DNA from 3 places in the Streptomyces krungchingensis genome. Region 1 is predicted to be linked to each of the others. Evidence: riboswitches for the same ligand, from Rfam matches in the RefSeq annotation. Region 1 holds a riboswitch; each other region holds the start of a gene.

Region 1 (5,384 bases):
GCCGGAGCCCCTCGGCGCAAGGGTGGAGACGGTCGGCTCAGGGGGTGAGGCCCTTGCCGCGCAGCCAGGCCATCGGGTCGATGGAGTCGCCTCCGCCGGGGTGCACTTCCAGGTGCAGGTGCGGTCCGGTGACGTTGCCCGTCGCGCCCACGCGCCCGATCACTTCGCCGGTGGTGACCTTCTGCCCGGCGGTGACACTGATCGACGACTGGTGGCAGAACCACAGCTCCGTGCCGTCGTCGAGGGTGAGGACCGTGCGGTAGCCGTACGCGCCGGCCCAGCCGGCCTCCGTGATGGTGCCGCCGTGGATCGCCTTGATGAGCGTCCCGGTGGGCGCCGCGAAGTCGAGGCCGGTGTGGTACCCGGAGGACCACATGGAGCCGGCGTCACCGAAGGTGGAGGTCAGCGTGTACGAGGAGGTGGGCAGCGAGTAGCTCTTGGCGAGCTCGGCCAGGCGCTCCGCCTCGGCCTTGGCCTTGGCCTCCTCCTCCGCCTTCTTCTTGGCGGCGGCGGCCTTGGCCTCGGCGGCGTCCTGCTGCTTGGCGGCGGTCTCGGCGGCCTGCTTCGCGGCGGCGGTCTCGGCGGCCTCCTGGGCCGCGTTGTCGACCTGGTCCTGCTGCGACTCGGCCTGCTGCATGATGCGGGCCCGCAGCGCCTCACCGGCGTCGGCGCTGCCCTGCGCGGCGTCCGCGCTGGTCAGCCCTGCGGTGGTGAGAGGAGTGTCGGAGCCCTTGGGCGCGCTGGACTCGCCGCCGTCGGAGATCAGGGCCTTGGCGGACTCGGTGACCGAGGAGAGGTCGGGCAGGGAGATCGAGACCGGCGGTTTGCCGGGCGCCGCGGTGGCCATGCCACCCGCGCCGACGGCGGCTATCACACCGACACCGAGGACGGTGGAGCTGCGGGCGAGTCCTCCGCCGCGCTGCTTGCTGACGCGGTGCCGGCCGCGGACGGGACGGACGGAATCCGCGGTGGGATTCCACTCCTCCCAGGGGCCCTCGTCGTTGCCGTACGCGTAGCCGATGGACTGGGTTTCGTCCGGCGCGAACGAGGTTGGCTGGGCAGGCCGGTTGGACGCCACGTGGGCGCGCTCCTTTCCTTCCTTCTCGCCTACCGGGTTAGCTGACGGGTTCGGAGCAGGAAGGTCTCCTACGCGCGTCCCTCACGGAAATGACCGCGAAGAACGCCCGATTCACCCCAAGTTGGTGGTTCCCCGGTTCCCTTGCGGGATTCGGCGCGTGCGCACGGAGCCGCCTCTTGTGACGGCTGGGACGACCGCGCTGCGTTATCGAACGTTAATAGACGCAGGCACCGGATTCCAAGCCGTTCGGGTTGATCGTTAACGCTTTTGGCCTGGACTTTGGGGGCACCGCTGCCGGAAACCGGGCGAGTTGACCGCACCTCGTAAACACGCCCTTCTCTGATGGTGCGTCAGTTGTTATGCGGAGGGGTACGGTCCGGTCACCCCGGGTGACAACGATCAAGGGCGTCGCACGGCGAGCAGCGCCATGTCGTCCGTCGTGCCGCCTCCCGCGTGCCGCCGGACCTCCTCGGCCAGGACGGTCAACAGGGCGTCGGGACCCGGGAACACGCGTCCGGCGAGACGCGCCGCCGGGTCGTAGAAGTCCCCGCGCCTGTCGCGCGCCTCGGACAGACCGTCGGTGTAGAGGAGCAGCGTCGCCCCGTGCGGGAACTTCTCGCACACCGCGCGGTCGGGCCAGCTGCCCAACTCGCTCATCCCGAGCGGCAGCGCCGAAGGACCGCCGTCGAGCGTGACGAGCGTGCCGTCGGCGTGCAGCAGCAGGGGCGGCGGATGACCGCGGTTGAGGATCCGCACGGCGCATTCGCCGTGCGGGACCTCCGCGAGCACGGCCGTGGTGAAGCCCTCGAAGGCGTCGAGGCCTTCCCGCCGGGTGCCCTCACGCGCCAGCGCCCGCTCCAGACGGCCGGCGACCGCCTCCAGGGTCGCCTCCTGCTCGGCCGCCTCCCGGAACGCGCCGATCACGACGGCGACGGCGGCCACCGCGCCCATGCCCTTGCCGCGCACGTCGCCCACGACCAGGCGTACGCCGTGCGGCGAGTCCTGCACCGCGTACAGGTCGCCGCCGATGAACGCGTCGGCCTGCGCCGCCTCGTAGCGGGCGGCGACCTCCAGGCCGCCGATCCGCTCGGCCGGTTCCGGCAGCACCGCGCGCTGCGCGGACTCGGAGACCTCCCGGACCGAGGCGAGCCGTTCGTCGCTGCGGCGCACGAGGACGTTGATGAGCGCGGCCAGGGCGGCGGCGGTCGCCACGGTGACGACTTCCGTGACCGCGTCGACGTGCAAGACGATCCCGAGCCTGAGGTGCACCGCGAGGACGGCGGCGACGGCCACCAGGCCGGTGAGCGCCGTGCACAGCAGCGTGTAGAGCGGCGCGGCCACCAGCGGGTCGGCCGTGAAGAAGGGGGCGGCGGTGAACTCCGCCGGGGTCAGGTAGTCGTAGAGGACCCCGGCGACGACGAACAGCACGGGCAGCACCCGGACGAAGGTCCGCATGGAGGAGACCCCGCGCTCCCCGGTGCCCGCCGGGCGGGGCCGCGGGGTGTCCCCGAGGCCGGGGTCGGGCACGGGGTCGCCGGGCAGCCGTCCACCGGACCGGTCGTACGGGCCCGTGGCCGCTCGCCGCTCGCTTCCTGGTCGCCCCACCCGTCCAGATTTCCCGGCCCGGGGGCGGGCAGCGACCGGTGTGGACCGACCGGGGGAACGCGCCAGGTCGTGCCCGGCCGCCACCTGGGGGCGCGGGGCGAGGACGAGGGGAAAGGCCGAGGAGCGGGAAAGGGCCGGAGGAAAGACCAAGGGCCGGACTCGTCATGTCGAGTCCGGCCCTTGTTTCAGTAGCGGGGACAGGATTTGAACCTGCGACCTCTGGGTTATGAGCCCAGCGAGCTACCGAGCTGCTCCACCCCGCGTCGGTGAAACCAGTGTACGCCATCCGCGGGACCCGAAGCACACACGTTTCCCCGCGCCGCCGCCCGGCGTGTCGCGCTGGCCCCGGGACTATCCGAGCAGGTGCCGGTTGGGCGCCTTCGCCCGCTCCTCGAACTCCGGCAGTTCGAGGACGTCGACGCCCGCGGCGGTGAGCAGCCCGCTCCCGTCGGCCTCCGTGACGAACGTGTCGGGCTCGCGCCACGCGGTGACCACACGCCGCACCCCGGCGTCGAGGATCAGCCGGGCGCAGGGGGCGGGCCGGGAGGCGCGTCGGGCGCACGGCTCCAGGCTGCTGTACACGGTGGCGGCGGCCAGCCGGGGGTCGGCGGGGTCGATCTTGACGAGCGCGGCCTCCTCGGCGTGCACGACGGGGTCGTCGCCCTCCCGGGAGTGACCGCGGGCCAGCTCGGTGCCGTCGGCCGCGACCACCACCGCGCCCACACTGAACGCCGTCTCCGAGGGCGGGCACTGCGCGGCCAGCTCGCAGGCGAGGGCCAGCCACTGCCGGTCCGCGGCACCGGCGAGCTCCCCGGTGCCGGGTGCCGTGGGGACGTACCGGATGAGGACGACGTCTCCGACGGCCCGCGTCTCCACGAGACGCATCCGCCCGGGGGGATACGCGCCCGGGCCGAACAGCCGCGGCGCGTCCGGCTGGCCCACGAAGAGCGGTGCGACGGCGAGTTGCAGCTCGTCCGCGAGCCCTTCCCGCATCAGCTGGGTGTGGACCCGCCCGCCCCCCTCGACCATGAGGCGGCGCACGCCCCGGACGTCGTGCAGGTGCTCCAGCAGCGCGCGCCAGTCGAGCTCGGGGCCGGTGGAGACGATGTCGATGCCGAGGTGGTCGAGTCCGCGCAGGGCCTCGGCCGCCCGGACCGCCCCCTTGTCGGTCGTGTAGACGGCCTTCTCGCCACCGGTGTGCCAGAACTGCGCCGCCGGGTCCAGGTCGCCGGATCCGCTGACGGTGACCTTCAGCGGGTACTCCGGGCGTCCCGCGGCGACGCGTGCCGCGCGGCGCTCGGTCGAGTTGACCAGGAGGCGCGGGTTGTCCGCGCGGATCGTGCCGGCTCCGACCAGGATCGCGTCGCTGGACGCCCGCACCTCGTCGACCCGGTCGAAGTCGGCCGCTCCCGAGAGCAGCAGCCGCTCGGGGCCGGTGTCGTCCAGGAAGCCGTCGAGGGAGACGGCGGCGGACAGCAGGACGTAGGGATGGGGCATGGGAGGCGCACCCTCCGGCTCTCGGCGGTTCGAACCGGCTCGCGGCGGCCCGGCCCGGCTGGACTCAGTGGTTCAACTTTTAAACAATACCTAGACTGGCGGCATGACGACCCGCTGGCTCTCCCCCGCCGAACAGCGCGCCTGGCGCTCGTACGTCTCCGCCTCCTCGCTCCTGGAGGACACGATCGACCGTCGGCTCCAGGCGGAGGCGGGCATGCCACACCTTTACTACTCCATCCTCGCCATGCTCTCCGAGGCACCGGACCGGCGGCTGCGCATGACCGAGCTGGCCGAGATCCTGAAGATCACCCGTAGCCGGCTGACGTACGCGGTGACACGGCTGGAGAAGGACGGGACGGTGCGCCGCGAGGGCTGCCCCACCGACAAGCGCGGCCACGTGGCGGCCCTCACCGACGAGGGCATGGCCGTCCTGGAGCGGACGGCGCCGGGGCATGTGGAGACGGTGCGGGCGGCGCTCTTCGACCACCTCACCCCGGAGCAGGTCGGCCAGCTGGAGGAGATCTGCGGGGTCATCACGCGGGCGATCCAGGGCGACCAGTCCGGGACCTGCGGGGAAGATCTGCCCTGGCGGCGGCGTTCTTCGTGAGGTCCGCGCGCCAGACGCGCGGACCGGGGGATGCGCGAGTCGGCCCCGGCCTCGGGTCGCGCCGCACGGCACACCGGGCGCCACACGGCGGAACGCGTTGCTTGAACTTTAAAGCACCGTGTATTGTCTCCCTCCGAGAGCTTGCTTCAAATCTGAAGCACTGCCTCGAACGAACCAGCTGGACGGAGAGACAACATGCGCGACTACCCCACCGCCACGGTGCGCACCCGCGTCCGCGTGCCGCTGCGCTTCGGTGACGGCTACTCGGTCGACGCGGAGCTGGTCACCTTCCACGGCCTCGCCGACGAGCAGGAACACCTGGCGGTCGTGCTCGGCGAGCCCGGGCCCGACCCGCTGGTGCGGCTGCACTCCGAGTGCCTGACCGGCGACGTCTTCGGCTCGGCCCGCTGCGACTGCGGCCCGCAGCTGCGCGAGGCGGTGGAACGGATCGCGGACCGGGGCGGCGTGCTGCTGTACCTCCGTCAGGAAGGCCGCGGGATCGGCCTCTACAACAAGCTCGACGCGTACGCCCTCCAGGACCAGGGCCTCGACACGTACGCCGCCAACGCCGCGCTCGGGCTGCCCGAGGACGGCCGC
Region 2 (5,384 bases), 2.4 Mb from region 1:
ATGGCCACCCGGGGACCCTGGGGCAGCGGCTGACGGGCCAGGAGCAGCCCGGCGTCGACCAGTTCGGTGATGGTGTCCACGCGGATCACCCCGGCCTGCCGCAGCAGGGCGGACACGGTGGCGTACGGCAGGCGGGTGGGCCGCACGGTGTGGCCGAGGGGCGCCACTCCGCCGTGCCGCGCGCCCTGCACCACGACCAGCGGCTTGGCCGCCGCCGTCCGGCGGGCCAGGCGCGTGAACTTGCGCGGGTTGCCGATGGATTCGAGGTACATGAGGGCGACGTCGGTGTCCGGGTCGTCGTACCAGTACTGGAGGACGTCGTTGCCCGAGACGTCCGCGCGGTTGCCCGAGGAGACGAAGGTGGACACGCCGGTCACACCGGTGACGCCGCCGCCGCGCCGGTGCAGCCGGGACAGCAGGGCGATGCCGATGGCGCCGGACTGGGCGAACAGCCCTATCCGCCCGGGGCGTGGCATCTCCGGGGCGAGCGAGGCGTTGAGCCGCACCTGCGGGGACGTGTTGATGACGCCGAAGGCGTTGGGGCCGATGATCCGCATGCCGTACGAGCGGGCCTGGCGCACCAGTTCGCGCTGGAGACGGCGTCCTTCGGGGCCGCTCTCCGCGTATCCGGCGGAGACCACCACGAGTCCCTGCACCCCGTGCACCCCGCACTCCGCGACGACCTCGGGGACGTACGGCGCGGGCACGGCGACGACCGCGAGGTCGACGGGCTCGGTGATGTCGCGCACGGAGCGATAGGCGGGGACTCCGTCGATTTCCTTCTCCTGGAACGCCTTGTTGACCGCGAAGAGGCGGCCCGTGAAGCCGGCGTCGCGGAGGTTGGCGAGGACGCTGCGGCCGACGCCGCCGGGGGTGCGGCCCGCGCCGATGACGGCGACCGAGCCGGGGGCGAGCAGCCGTTGCACGGACCTGGCCTCGGCGCGCTGCTCCCGCGCCCACTGGACGGCACGCGAGCGGTCGGTGGGTTCGAGGTCGAACTCCAGGCGTACGACGCCGTCCTCGAAGCTGCGCTTCTGGGTGTACCCGGCGTCCGTGAACACCTTGATCATCTTGTTGTTGGCGGGCAGCACCTCGGCGGCGAAGCGGCGGATACCGCGCTCACGGGCCACGGCGGCGATGTGTTCGAGGAGGGCCGAGGCGACACCGCGGCCCTGGTGGGCGTCCTGGACGAGGAAGGCGACCTCGGCCTCGTCGGCGGGGGCGGAGGCGGGCAGACCCTCGGCGTTGATGCGGTCGTAGCGTACGGTGGCGATGAACTCGCCGCCCACCGTGGCCGCGAGACCCACCCTGTCCACAAAGTCGTGGTGCGTGAAGCGGTGGACGTCCTTCGCGGACAGGCGCGGATACGGCGCGAAGAAGCGGTAGTACTTCGACTCGTCGGACACCTGCTCGTAGAAGCTGACCAGGCGCTCGGCGTCATCGACGGTGATGGGCCTGATGCGTGCGGTGCCGCCGTCGCGCAGCACCACGTCGGCTTCCCAGTGAGCGGGGTACGCGTGCCCGTCCGGCGAGGTCTGCATGGGCCCCAGAGTACGGCTCGCGTCCGACAACGGCGCGAGGCAGTCTGTGGAGGACGGAAGCCGGATCGAGGCCGCGATCCGGCGACACTCGGGACGGGACTCCGGACCGCTCCGGGCAGTCTTCACGATATGGGACACTGGTCTAGACAACCCTGAACACCGAAGGGCAGCATCACATGGCTGAGCGCCGCGTCAACGTCGGCTGGGCTGAGGGCCTCCACGCCCGCCCCGCCTCCATCTTCGTCCGGGCCGCCACGGCCTCCGGCATCCCCGTGACGATCGCCAAGGCCGACGGCAACCCCGTCAACGCGGCCTCCATGCTCGCGGTCCTCGGCCTGGGCGCCCAGGGCGGCGAGGAGATCGTCCTCGCCTCCGACGCCGAGGGTGCGGACACCGCCCTCGACCGCCTTGCCAAGCTCGTCGCCGAGGGGCTCGAGGAGCTCCCGGAGACCGTCTGAGCGCATTGCCGGTGACGGCGGCCTTCGCCCCGAAAGGCGAAAGAACGCCGTCCCGCACATCCGCCGAAGGGCTCGTCCGAGAATCTCGGACGAGCCCTTTGCTTTTCCCGTTTCCGGGCAGCAGAAATAATCCCCCGCGAATTACTCCTCTTTGTATACGGCGCGCGTGTTAATGCCGCGCGCTCGTCATGTTTACGGGATGTTGCGAAGTCCTCACACGTTCCGCCCGGTCCTTGCCGCCGGGAAAACGGAGCCGATGCGAGGACGTCGCGCGCTCCGCGTGCAGAGCCGTGATCGACCGCGCCCGCTCGCTGTCGCCCCGCGCGACGGCGTCCACGATCCCGCCGTGCTCCGCCCAGGACTCCGCCGGGCCGGCCGACACCTCCACGGTGTACATCCAGGCGATCTTGTGCCGTAGCTGGGCGAGCGCGGAGGTCAGCGCCGGACTGCCGGAGGCCTGCGCGAGGGTCTCGTGGAACCAGCCGCCCAAGGAGCGCAGATCCTCGCTGTGCCCCCTCCTGGCGCGCTCCTGGCCGAGCCTGACCAGGCCCCGGAGCACCTTCAGGTGGGCCTCGGTGCGACGCTGGGCGGCCCGCGCGGCACCCAGCGGCTCCAGCAGCATCCGCATCTCCAGCAGGTCCGACGCCTCCTGCTCGGTCGGCTCGGCGACGCACGCGCCCGCGTGCCGCCGGGTGACGACGAAGCCCTCGGCCTCCAGGGTGCGCAGCGCTTCGCGCACGGGGACGCGCGAGACGCCGTAGCGGCGGGCGAGCAGTTCCTCGGTGAGCCGGCTGCCGCGCTCGTAGACACCCGCGACGATGTCGTCACGGATCGCCGTGCATACCGAGTGCGCCGGAATACGCATGACCGGACCTCCGCTTTAATGCCCGCGAAACGCCATCGATTGACGCCTGTTCAGTGACTCTATTGCAGGCAGCCGGAATTTCCGACGGGAGGCCGGAATCCATGGATATTTTTTGGACAGGTGCCCGGCCGAAACGACGATGCCCCGGCTCGGCGAGCCGGGGCATCCGAAGTTGTGAAGAAGTCGCGGAGCGGACGTCGGTGGTTCACGCCGCGCGTGGCGGCGCGTCGGGCGTCCGCGCCCCGCGTGCGAAGGTGCGTCAGACGCTCACACCGCGCGCGCGGAGGTAGCCGACGGGGTCCATGTCCGATCCGTACTCCGCGGTCGTACGGGCCTCGAAGTGGAGGTGCGGTCCGGTGGTGTTCCCGGTCGACCCGGAGAGGGCGATCTGCTGCCCCGGGGTGACCGCCTGGCCGACGGAGACGCCGATGGACGACAGGTGGCCGTACATGGTGTACGTGCCGTCGTGCATCTTGATCACGACCTGGTTGCCGTAGGCGCCACCCCAGCCGGCCGTGACGACCGTGCCCGAGCCGACGGCGTGGACCGGGGTGCCGGACGCCGCGTGGAAGTCGACGCCGGTGTGGCTGCCGGAGGACCAGAGGCTGCCACCGGTCTTGTAGCCCGTGGAGACGTACGAGCCGGTGATCGGCAGGACGAAGGAGTTGAGGCGCTTGCGCTCGGCCTCACGGGCGGCGCGCTCCTTGGCCTCACGCTTCTTCTTGGCCTCCTCGGCGGCCCGCTTGCGGGCGGCCTCCTCGGCCTTCTTCAGCGCCGCGGCCTCGTCGGCGGCGCGCTGCTGCGCCACGGCCTGCTCGTCGATCTGCTCGGCGACCGAGTCGCCGAGGGTGACGACCGGGGTCAGTCCGGTCTGCTCGACGGAGGGCTCCGCGGCGAGCGCGGGTGCGGCCAGCGCCCCGACGACGCCGGTGGTGGTGAGCGCCGCGACGCCGACGGCGTTCGTGGTGGTGCGCTTCACGCGGCTCGGACGACGATGCTTCCCGGTGCCACAGGTGAACGCCATGTAGGGGCTGGTCCTTTCCTTCCTTCTCGCCTACCGGGTTAGCTGACGGGTTCGGAGCAGGAAGGTCTCCTACGGACCCCCTCCGGGAGGGCGTCCGATTCACCCCAGGGACTGCGTATGGGTCCCCGGCTCCCCTGGCTCGCGCCGTTCGGGGACTCGGCGATGACTGTCCGGTGCCGCGGGCGCGGCGCACTGCTTGGCGGACAGCCGGATCGACGCTAGACGGGGCGTCTTTCAAACAACAAACGGATCACGGTTTTTGTAGTGCATGCCACAGGGCAGACGGGCAACCTCTCTACCAATACGGACAAATTGAGGAGGAAGTCCGGACAAAGCGAGGCCCAGGTGACGCATGCGTCACCTGGGCCTCCGAGATGCCACGCCGCTCTACTCGGCCGTCACGACGGTCACTTCACCGATTCCGAGGGCCTCGACGGGCTCCTTGATCTGCTCGGCGTCGCCCACCAGGACCGTCACCAGCCGGTCGACCGGGAAGGCGTTCACGACGGCCGCGGTGGCCTCCACGGTGCCCGTCGCGGCCAGCTGCTGGTACAGCGTCGCCTGGTAGTCGTCGGGCAGGAACTGCTCGACCTGGTCCGCGAGCGTGCTCGCCACGGCCGCCGCGGTCTCGAACTTCAGGGGCGCGACACCGACCAGGTTCTGCACGGCGACGTCCCGCTCCGCGTCGGTCAGACCCTCCGCGGCAAGGGTGCGCAGCACCTTCCACAGGTCGTCGAGCGCCGGACCCGTGTTCGGGGTGTCCACGGAGCCGCTGATGGCCAGCATCGCCACGCCCGTGGTGCCCGCGGAGGACGACGGCGCGGCCCGCAGGACCTGGCCGAACGCCCGTACGCCGTAGGTGTATCCCTTCTCCTCGCGCAGGACCCGGTCCAGACGCGAGGTGAGGGTGCCGCCGAGGCAGTAGGTGCCGAGCACCTGGGCGGGCCACACACGGTCGTGCCGGTCGGCCCCCACACGTCCGATGAGCAGCTGCGTCTGGACGGCGCCGGGCCGGTCGACGATGATCACGCGGCCCGTGTCGTCGGCGCTCACCGGCGGCACCGGGCGCGGCTCGGCGGACGAGCCGGTCCAGGAGCCGAGCGTGTCGCCGAGCAGTTCGTCGACGTCGACGCCGGTGAGGTCACCGACGATGACCGCGGTCCCGGTCGCGGGACGCACGTGCTTCTCGTAGAAGGCGCGCACGGCCGCCGAGTCGATGTTCCCGACGGTCTCCTCGGTGCCCTGCCGCGGGCGCGACATGCGCGAGGTCGACGGGAACAGCTCCTTGGAGAGCTCCTTGGCGGCGCGGCGGGCCGGATTGGCCGACTCGTGCGGGATCTCGTCCAGCCGGTTGCGCACCAGCCGCTCGACCTCGCTGTCCTCGAACGCCGGTGCCCGCAGGGCGTCGGCCAGCAGACCGAGCGCCTTGGGCAGGCGGGAGACGGGGACTTCGAGCGACAGACGCACACCGGGGTGGTCCGCGTGCGCGTCGAGCG
Region 3 (5,384 bases), 540 kb from region 1:
GGGTCGCGGAGTGCGAGAGCGGCGGCGCCTGGAGCGCCGACAACGGCAACGGCTACTACGGCGGCCTCCAGTTGACCCAGGACAACTGGGAGAGGTACGGCGGTCTCGCCTACGCCCCGAGCGCCGACCAGGCCAGCCGCTCGCAGCAGATAGCCATCGCCGAGAAGGTCCTCGACGGCGAGGGGCTCGCCGCCTGGCCGACCTGCGGGCCGCTCTCCGGGCTCAGCAAGCACTCCGGTGACGTCGAGGTCGACACGGGCCTGGGCAACGGCTCCTCGGACGAGGGCGGTTCTTCGGACTCGTCCGGTTCGTCCTCTTCATCTGATTCTTCCGACTCCTCCTTCTCGTCCGGTTCGTCGTCCCTGACCGACACCTCGCGCGAGGGCGGGAACTCCACCAAGTCCGACACCTCGTCCGACGAGGACTCCCAGGGCTCCCAGGACTCGGACCGCTCGGACCGGGCGACGCCGAAGAGCGATGAATCGGACAAGTCGGGCCGGAACGACGAGTCTTCGGAGGCGTCCGAGGGAGGCACGGCCGGAGCCGGCCGCCACCGCGGCGACAGCGCCGACGAGGACGCGACGGAGGACGCGGGCGACGCCCGCAAGGACGCCGCTCCGGGACGGCACGCCTCCCGCGACTCGGGTCCCTCGCGCGAAACGGCCGACGGCTCCTACACCGTGCGCGACGGCGACAGCCTCTCGACGATCGCCGACACCCTCGACCTGCCGGGCGGATGGTCCGGGCTGTACGACGCGAACAAGAAGACCGTGGGCGCCGACCCCGACCTCATCCTCCCCGGTCAGAGCCTTGCAGTTGATGCCGAATCGGGCGAAAAGTAGCGGGAGTTCGCGTCATGGTTCGCCGCGGAATGTCCGGTTTGGTGCGAGTGAGAGATGAGTCTCAGAGGCCCTGATCGTCTTTGGAATTCCGTCGGCCGCATGCCTACGGTCGTGATCGCTCGCCACAGCGGGCCCCGACGGTCGCAACGCCGAATCCTGCCGACGGCCGTACGGGAACAGTCGACGCGTCAAGCGCCGTGGGCAGGAGCGGGGGACCCAAGGTAAGTGCCGCGACCGGTAGTTGAACCGGGAGCGGCTAGGGGTGGAGCCGAGCGCCGAGCGCACGGCCGGGCACTCACCCGCCCGAACCCGACAGCTCACCTCGCAGGCGTCGGTGAGGGGATCCTCCATGCTGTTTTCCGACAAGGGCAAGCACCGTCGTCCGTCCAAGGCCGCACGTGTCGCCACCCTCGCCGGTGTCACCGGTGTCGCCATCGCCGCCCCGCTGATGGCCGCCGGCAACGCCTCCGCCGCCACCGCGTCCGAGTGGGACGCCGTCGCCCAGTGCGAGGCCGGCGGCAACTGGGCCATCAACACCGGCAACGGCTACTACGGCGGGCTGCAGTTCGCCGCCTCCACCTGGGCCGCGTACGGCGGCACCGCCTACGCCTCCACCGCCGACAAGGCCTCCAAGGCCCAGCAGATAGCCATCGGCGAGAAGGTCCTCGCCGCGCAGGGCAAGGGTGCCTGGCCGAACTGCGGCACGGGCCTGTCGAGCACCCCGTACAACGGCGGCACCGCCGACTCCGCGTCGAGCACCCCGAGCACCACCACCCGTACGACGGAGCAGCCCGCCTCGCGTTCCGCCGAGCGCCCGGCCGCCGAGAAGACCGTCACCACCCCGACCGGCGAGAAGGTCAAGAAGGGTGACGGCGAGTACAAGGTCGTCAAGGGCGACACCCTCAGCTCCATCGCCGAGAAGAAGCACGTCAAGGGTGGCTGGCAGCAGCTGTTCAAGCTGAACAAGGACATCGTCGACGACGCCGACTTCATCTTCCCGGGCCAGCAGCTGCACCTCGGCTGATCGGCCCTCGCGCGGCGGCCTCTCCCCCCACGGGCCTGCGTGCGTCCGTCCGCGTCCGCAGCCCCCACCTGCGGCCGCGCCCCCACCGGCCGTGCGCGGTCCGGACCGGCGTCCACGCCGTCCGGTCCGGCCCCGCACCGCCGGCCGCGGTCCGGCACCGGCCCCGAAAGGCCTCGGCCGGTCCATGGCCCTCCCCTGGAAGGGGTCTCCGTAGCGGAGGCCTCGTGAGGGTCCCCCCGTCCCCACGGGCTCCCCGCCCCGGCACGTGTTCCCCCGCACGCGCCGGGGCGGGGCTTTTCGTGCGGGGCGGTATTCATGTACGGGGCAGGTTTTTGTTCCGTTCGGAAACAATTTACGCTCGGTTCTGCTCAAGGGGTGGTCGTCAGGCTGGCCGATCCCCCCGAGGCGGTTAGGCTCATGTCGCGAAGCCGTCCCAGGCTCCGCGCCGTGCCGGGCCCGGTGTCCGGCGTACCCGCGTCACATCCCAGAAGGAGATGATCGTGCCGTCCATCGACGTCGTCGTAGCCCGGGAAATCCTGGACTCCCGAGGCAACCCCACGGTCGAGGTCGAGGTCGGCCTCGACGACGGCAGCACCGGTCGTGCCGCCGTCCCGTCCGGCGCCTCCACCGGTGCCTTCGAGGCCATCGAGCTCCGCGACGGTGACCCCAACCGCTACCAGGGCAAGGGTGTCGAGAAGGCCGTCCTCGCCGTCATCGAGCAGATCGGCCCGGAGCTCGTCGGCTACGACGCCACCGAGCAGCGCCTGATCGACCAGGCGATGTTCGACCTGGACGCCACCGACAACAAGGGCTCGCTCGGCGCCAACGCCATCCTCGGCGTCTCCCTCGCCGTCGCGCACGCCGCCTCCGAGGCGTCCGACCTCCCCCTCTTCCGCTACCTGGGCGGCCCGAACGCGCACCTGCTGCCCGTTCCGATGATGAACATCCTGAACGGCGGCTCGCACGCCGACTCCAACGTGGACATCCAGGAGTTCATGATCGCCCCGATCGGCGCGGAGTCCTTCTCCGAGGCCCTGCGCTGGGGTGCCGAGGTCTACCACACCCTCAAGAAGGTGCTGAAGACCAAGGGCCTGTCCACCGGCCTCGGCGACGAGGGCGGCTTCGCCCCGAACCTGGAGTCGAACCGCGCCGCGCTCGACCTCATCCTCGAGGCCATCAAGCAGGCCGGTTACATCCCGGGCGAGCAGATCGCGCTCGCGCTCGACGTCGCCGCGTCCGAGTTCTACAAGGACGGCAAGTACGAGTTCGAGGGCAAGTCCCGCTCGGCCGCCGAGATGACCGAGTACTACGAGGAGCTCGTCTCCGCGTACCCGCTGGTCTCCATCGAGGACCCGCTGTACGAGGACGACTGGGCCGGCTGGAACGTCATCACCGAGAAGCTGGGCGACAAGGTCCAGATCGTCGGCGACGACCTCTTCGTCACCAACCCGGAGCGCCTGGCCCGCGGCATCGAGGAGGGCTCCGCCAACGCCCTGCTCGTCAAGGTCAACCAGATCGGCTCGCTGACCGAGACCCTGGACGCCGTCGAGATGGCCCAGCGCAACGGCTTCAAGTGCATGATGTCCCACCGCTCCGGCGAGACCGAGGACGTCACGATCGCCGACCTCGCGGTCGCCGTGAACTGCGGTCAGATCAAGACCGGCGCCCCGGCCCGCTCGGACCGCGTCGCCAAGTACAACCAGCTGCTGCGCATCGAGGAGATCCTCGACGACGCCGCGGTGTACGCCGGCCGCAGCGCCTTCCCCCGCTTCAAGGGCTGAGTCGCACTGGCTTAGGAAGCGTCGTACGTACGTCCCCGTACTCGGTCCCGTACCGTGTGCGGGGACGTACGCACGTGACGGGCCGGCGGACGCGCAAGCACCGGGGAGGCGGGATACATGGCCGTGAAGGACCGGGACCGGTTCTCCACCGCGACCAGGCTGCGGCTGCTCGGTGAGCAGACGGCGGCCCGGGTGTACCGCTCGCAGACGAAGCGGCAGGCCCGTCGTTCCCGGCTGACCGGCCGGGCCGCGCTGCTCGCCCTCGTCCTGTGCTCCCTGATCGTCGCGCTCGCGTACCCGATAAGGCAGTACGTCTCCCAGCGCGCCGAGATCGCCGACGTGGAGCGGCAGCGGGAGCAGGCCCGGCAGCGGGTCGAGCAGCTGCGCGACCTCAAGGCACGCTGGCAGGACGACGCGTACGCCGAACAGCAGATCCGGGACCGGCTGCACTACGTGATGCCCGGCGAGACCGGCTACATCGTCGTCGACCCGGACGCGGCGAAGCAGTCCCGCGCCGACCGGCGGGCGGCACCGCGCCCCTGGTACGCCAACGTCTGGGACGGCGTGGACAAGTCCGACGCCGCCGACAAGTGAACTGACCAGAAAGACATGTGACACACGGCATGGAAACGCCACCGCCGCCCACCCCGCGCACCGAACCGACCGACGCGGACGTCGAGGCCTTCAAGCAGCAGCTCGGCCGGCCGCCGCGCGGACTGCGCGCGATCGCGCACCGGTGCCCGTGCGGGCAGCCGGACGTCGTCGAGACGGCGCCGCGTCTTCCCGACGGGACACCGTTCCCCACGACGTACTACCTGACGTGCCCGCGGGCCGCGTCCGCCATCGGGACGCTGGAGGCCAACGGGGTCATGAAGGAGATGACCGAACGGCTGGCGACCGACCCGGAGCTGGCCGCCGCGTACCGTGCCGCGCACGAGGACTACATCGCGCGCCGCGACTCCATCGAGGTGCTGGAGGGCTTCCCCAGCGCGGGCGGCATGCCGGACCGGGTGAAGTGCCTCCACGTGCTGGTGGCGCACTCGCTGGCCGCCGGGCCGGGTGTGAACCCCCTCGGGGACGAGGCGATCGCCATGCTCCCGGAGTGGTGGAGCAAGGGGGCCTGTGTGGTCCTGCCGGACGGGGACCAGGACTGACGAGCCGCGGGTGACGGGAGCGGCCGCCCTCGGGCCGCCGCCCCGCGTCCCCGCACCCTTCGCCCCGGGACCGACCTGCCCCGGGCCCGCGCCCGCGTACCGGGGGACCGCCCTTCGGGGAGGAGCCGGTCCGGGACGGCCGGCGGCGGGGACGACCACGACAGGAGACCAGAGACCATGACCAGGGTCGCCGCCATCGACTGCGGCACCAACTCCATCAGGCTGCTCGTCGCCGACGCGGATCCGCACACCGGTGAACTCGTCGAGCTGGACCGCCGGATGACGATCGTGCGGCTCGGACAGGGCGTCGACCGCACCGGACGGCTCGCCCCGGAGGCGCTGGAGCGGACCTTCGCGGCCTGCCGGGACTACGCGGCGCTCATCAAGGAGCTCGGCGCGCAGCGACTGCGCTTCGTGGCGACCTCGGCCTCCCGGGACGCCGAGAACCGGGACGAGTTCGTGCGCGGGGTGCTGGAGATCCTCGGGGTCGAGCCGGAGGTCATCACCGGGGACCAGGAGGCGGAGTTCTCCTTCACCGGGGCGACCAAGGAGCTGACGGGACGCGACGACCTCGCCCGGCCCT

Evidence for each region. A riboswitch is a leader RNA that binds a small molecule or an ion and turns the genes downstream of it on or off. The one in region 1 is predicted to bind cyclic di-AMP.
Region 2: another riboswitch for cyclic di-AMP. It lies ahead of ACSYGO_RS33690 (M23 family metallopeptidase); the one in region 1 lies ahead of ACSYGO_RS23245 (M23 family metallopeptidase).
Region 3: another riboswitch for cyclic di-AMP. It lies ahead of ACSYGO_RS20925 (transglycosylase family protein); the one in region 1 lies ahead of ACSYGO_RS23245 (M23 family metallopeptidase).

Annotation. Positions count from the first base shown of each region.
Region 1 covers NZ_JBPUKY010000001.1:5,293,332-5,298,715, forward strand. Annotated here, with positions in the region: gene ACSYGO_RS23245 (M23 family metallopeptidase) at 38-1,078, opposite strand; cyclic di-AMP (ydaO/yuaA leader) riboswitch at 1,090-1,244, opposite strand; gene ACSYGO_RS23250 (PP2C family protein-serine/threonine phosphatase) at 1,478-2,683, opposite strand; tRNA gene ACSYGO_RS23255 (tRNA-Met) at 2,873-2,946, opposite strand; gene ACSYGO_RS23260 (dihydrofolate reductase family protein) at 3,035-4,180, opposite strand; gene ACSYGO_RS23265 (MarR family winged helix-turn-helix transcriptional regulator) at 4,284-4,787, shown strand; gene ACSYGO_RS23270 (GTP cyclohydrolase II) at 4,983-5,384, shown strand, end outside.
Region 2 covers NZ_JBPUKY010000001.1:7,693,752-7,699,135, reverse strand. Annotated here, with positions in the region: gene ACSYGO_RS33705 (bifunctional acetate--CoA ligase family protein/GNAT family N-acetyltransferase) at 1-1,541, opposite strand, end outside; gene ACSYGO_RS33700 (HPr family phosphocarrier protein) at 1,718-1,999, shown strand; gene ACSYGO_RS33695 (GntR family transcriptional regulator) at 2,169-2,864, opposite strand; gene ACSYGO_RS33690 (M23 family metallopeptidase) at 3,124-3,888, opposite strand; cyclic di-AMP (ydaO/yuaA leader) riboswitch at 3,902-4,060, opposite strand; gene ACSYGO_RS33685 (M16 family metallopeptidase) at 4,276-5,384, opposite strand, start outside.
Region 3 covers NZ_JBPUKY010000001.1:4,753,757-4,759,140, reverse strand. Annotated here, with positions in the region: gene ACSYGO_RS20930 (transglycosylase family protein) at 1-842, shown strand, start outside; cyclic di-AMP (ydaO/yuaA leader) riboswitch at 1,026-1,188, shown strand; gene ACSYGO_RS20925 (transglycosylase family protein) at 1,192-1,866, shown strand; gene eno (phosphopyruvate hydratase) at 2,361-3,647, shown strand; gene ACSYGO_RS20915 (FtsB family cell division protein) at 3,765-4,241, shown strand; gene ACSYGO_RS20910 (DUF501 domain-containing protein) at 4,271-4,801, shown strand; gene ACSYGO_RS20905 (Ppx/GppA phosphatase family protein) at 4,979-5,384, shown strand, end outside.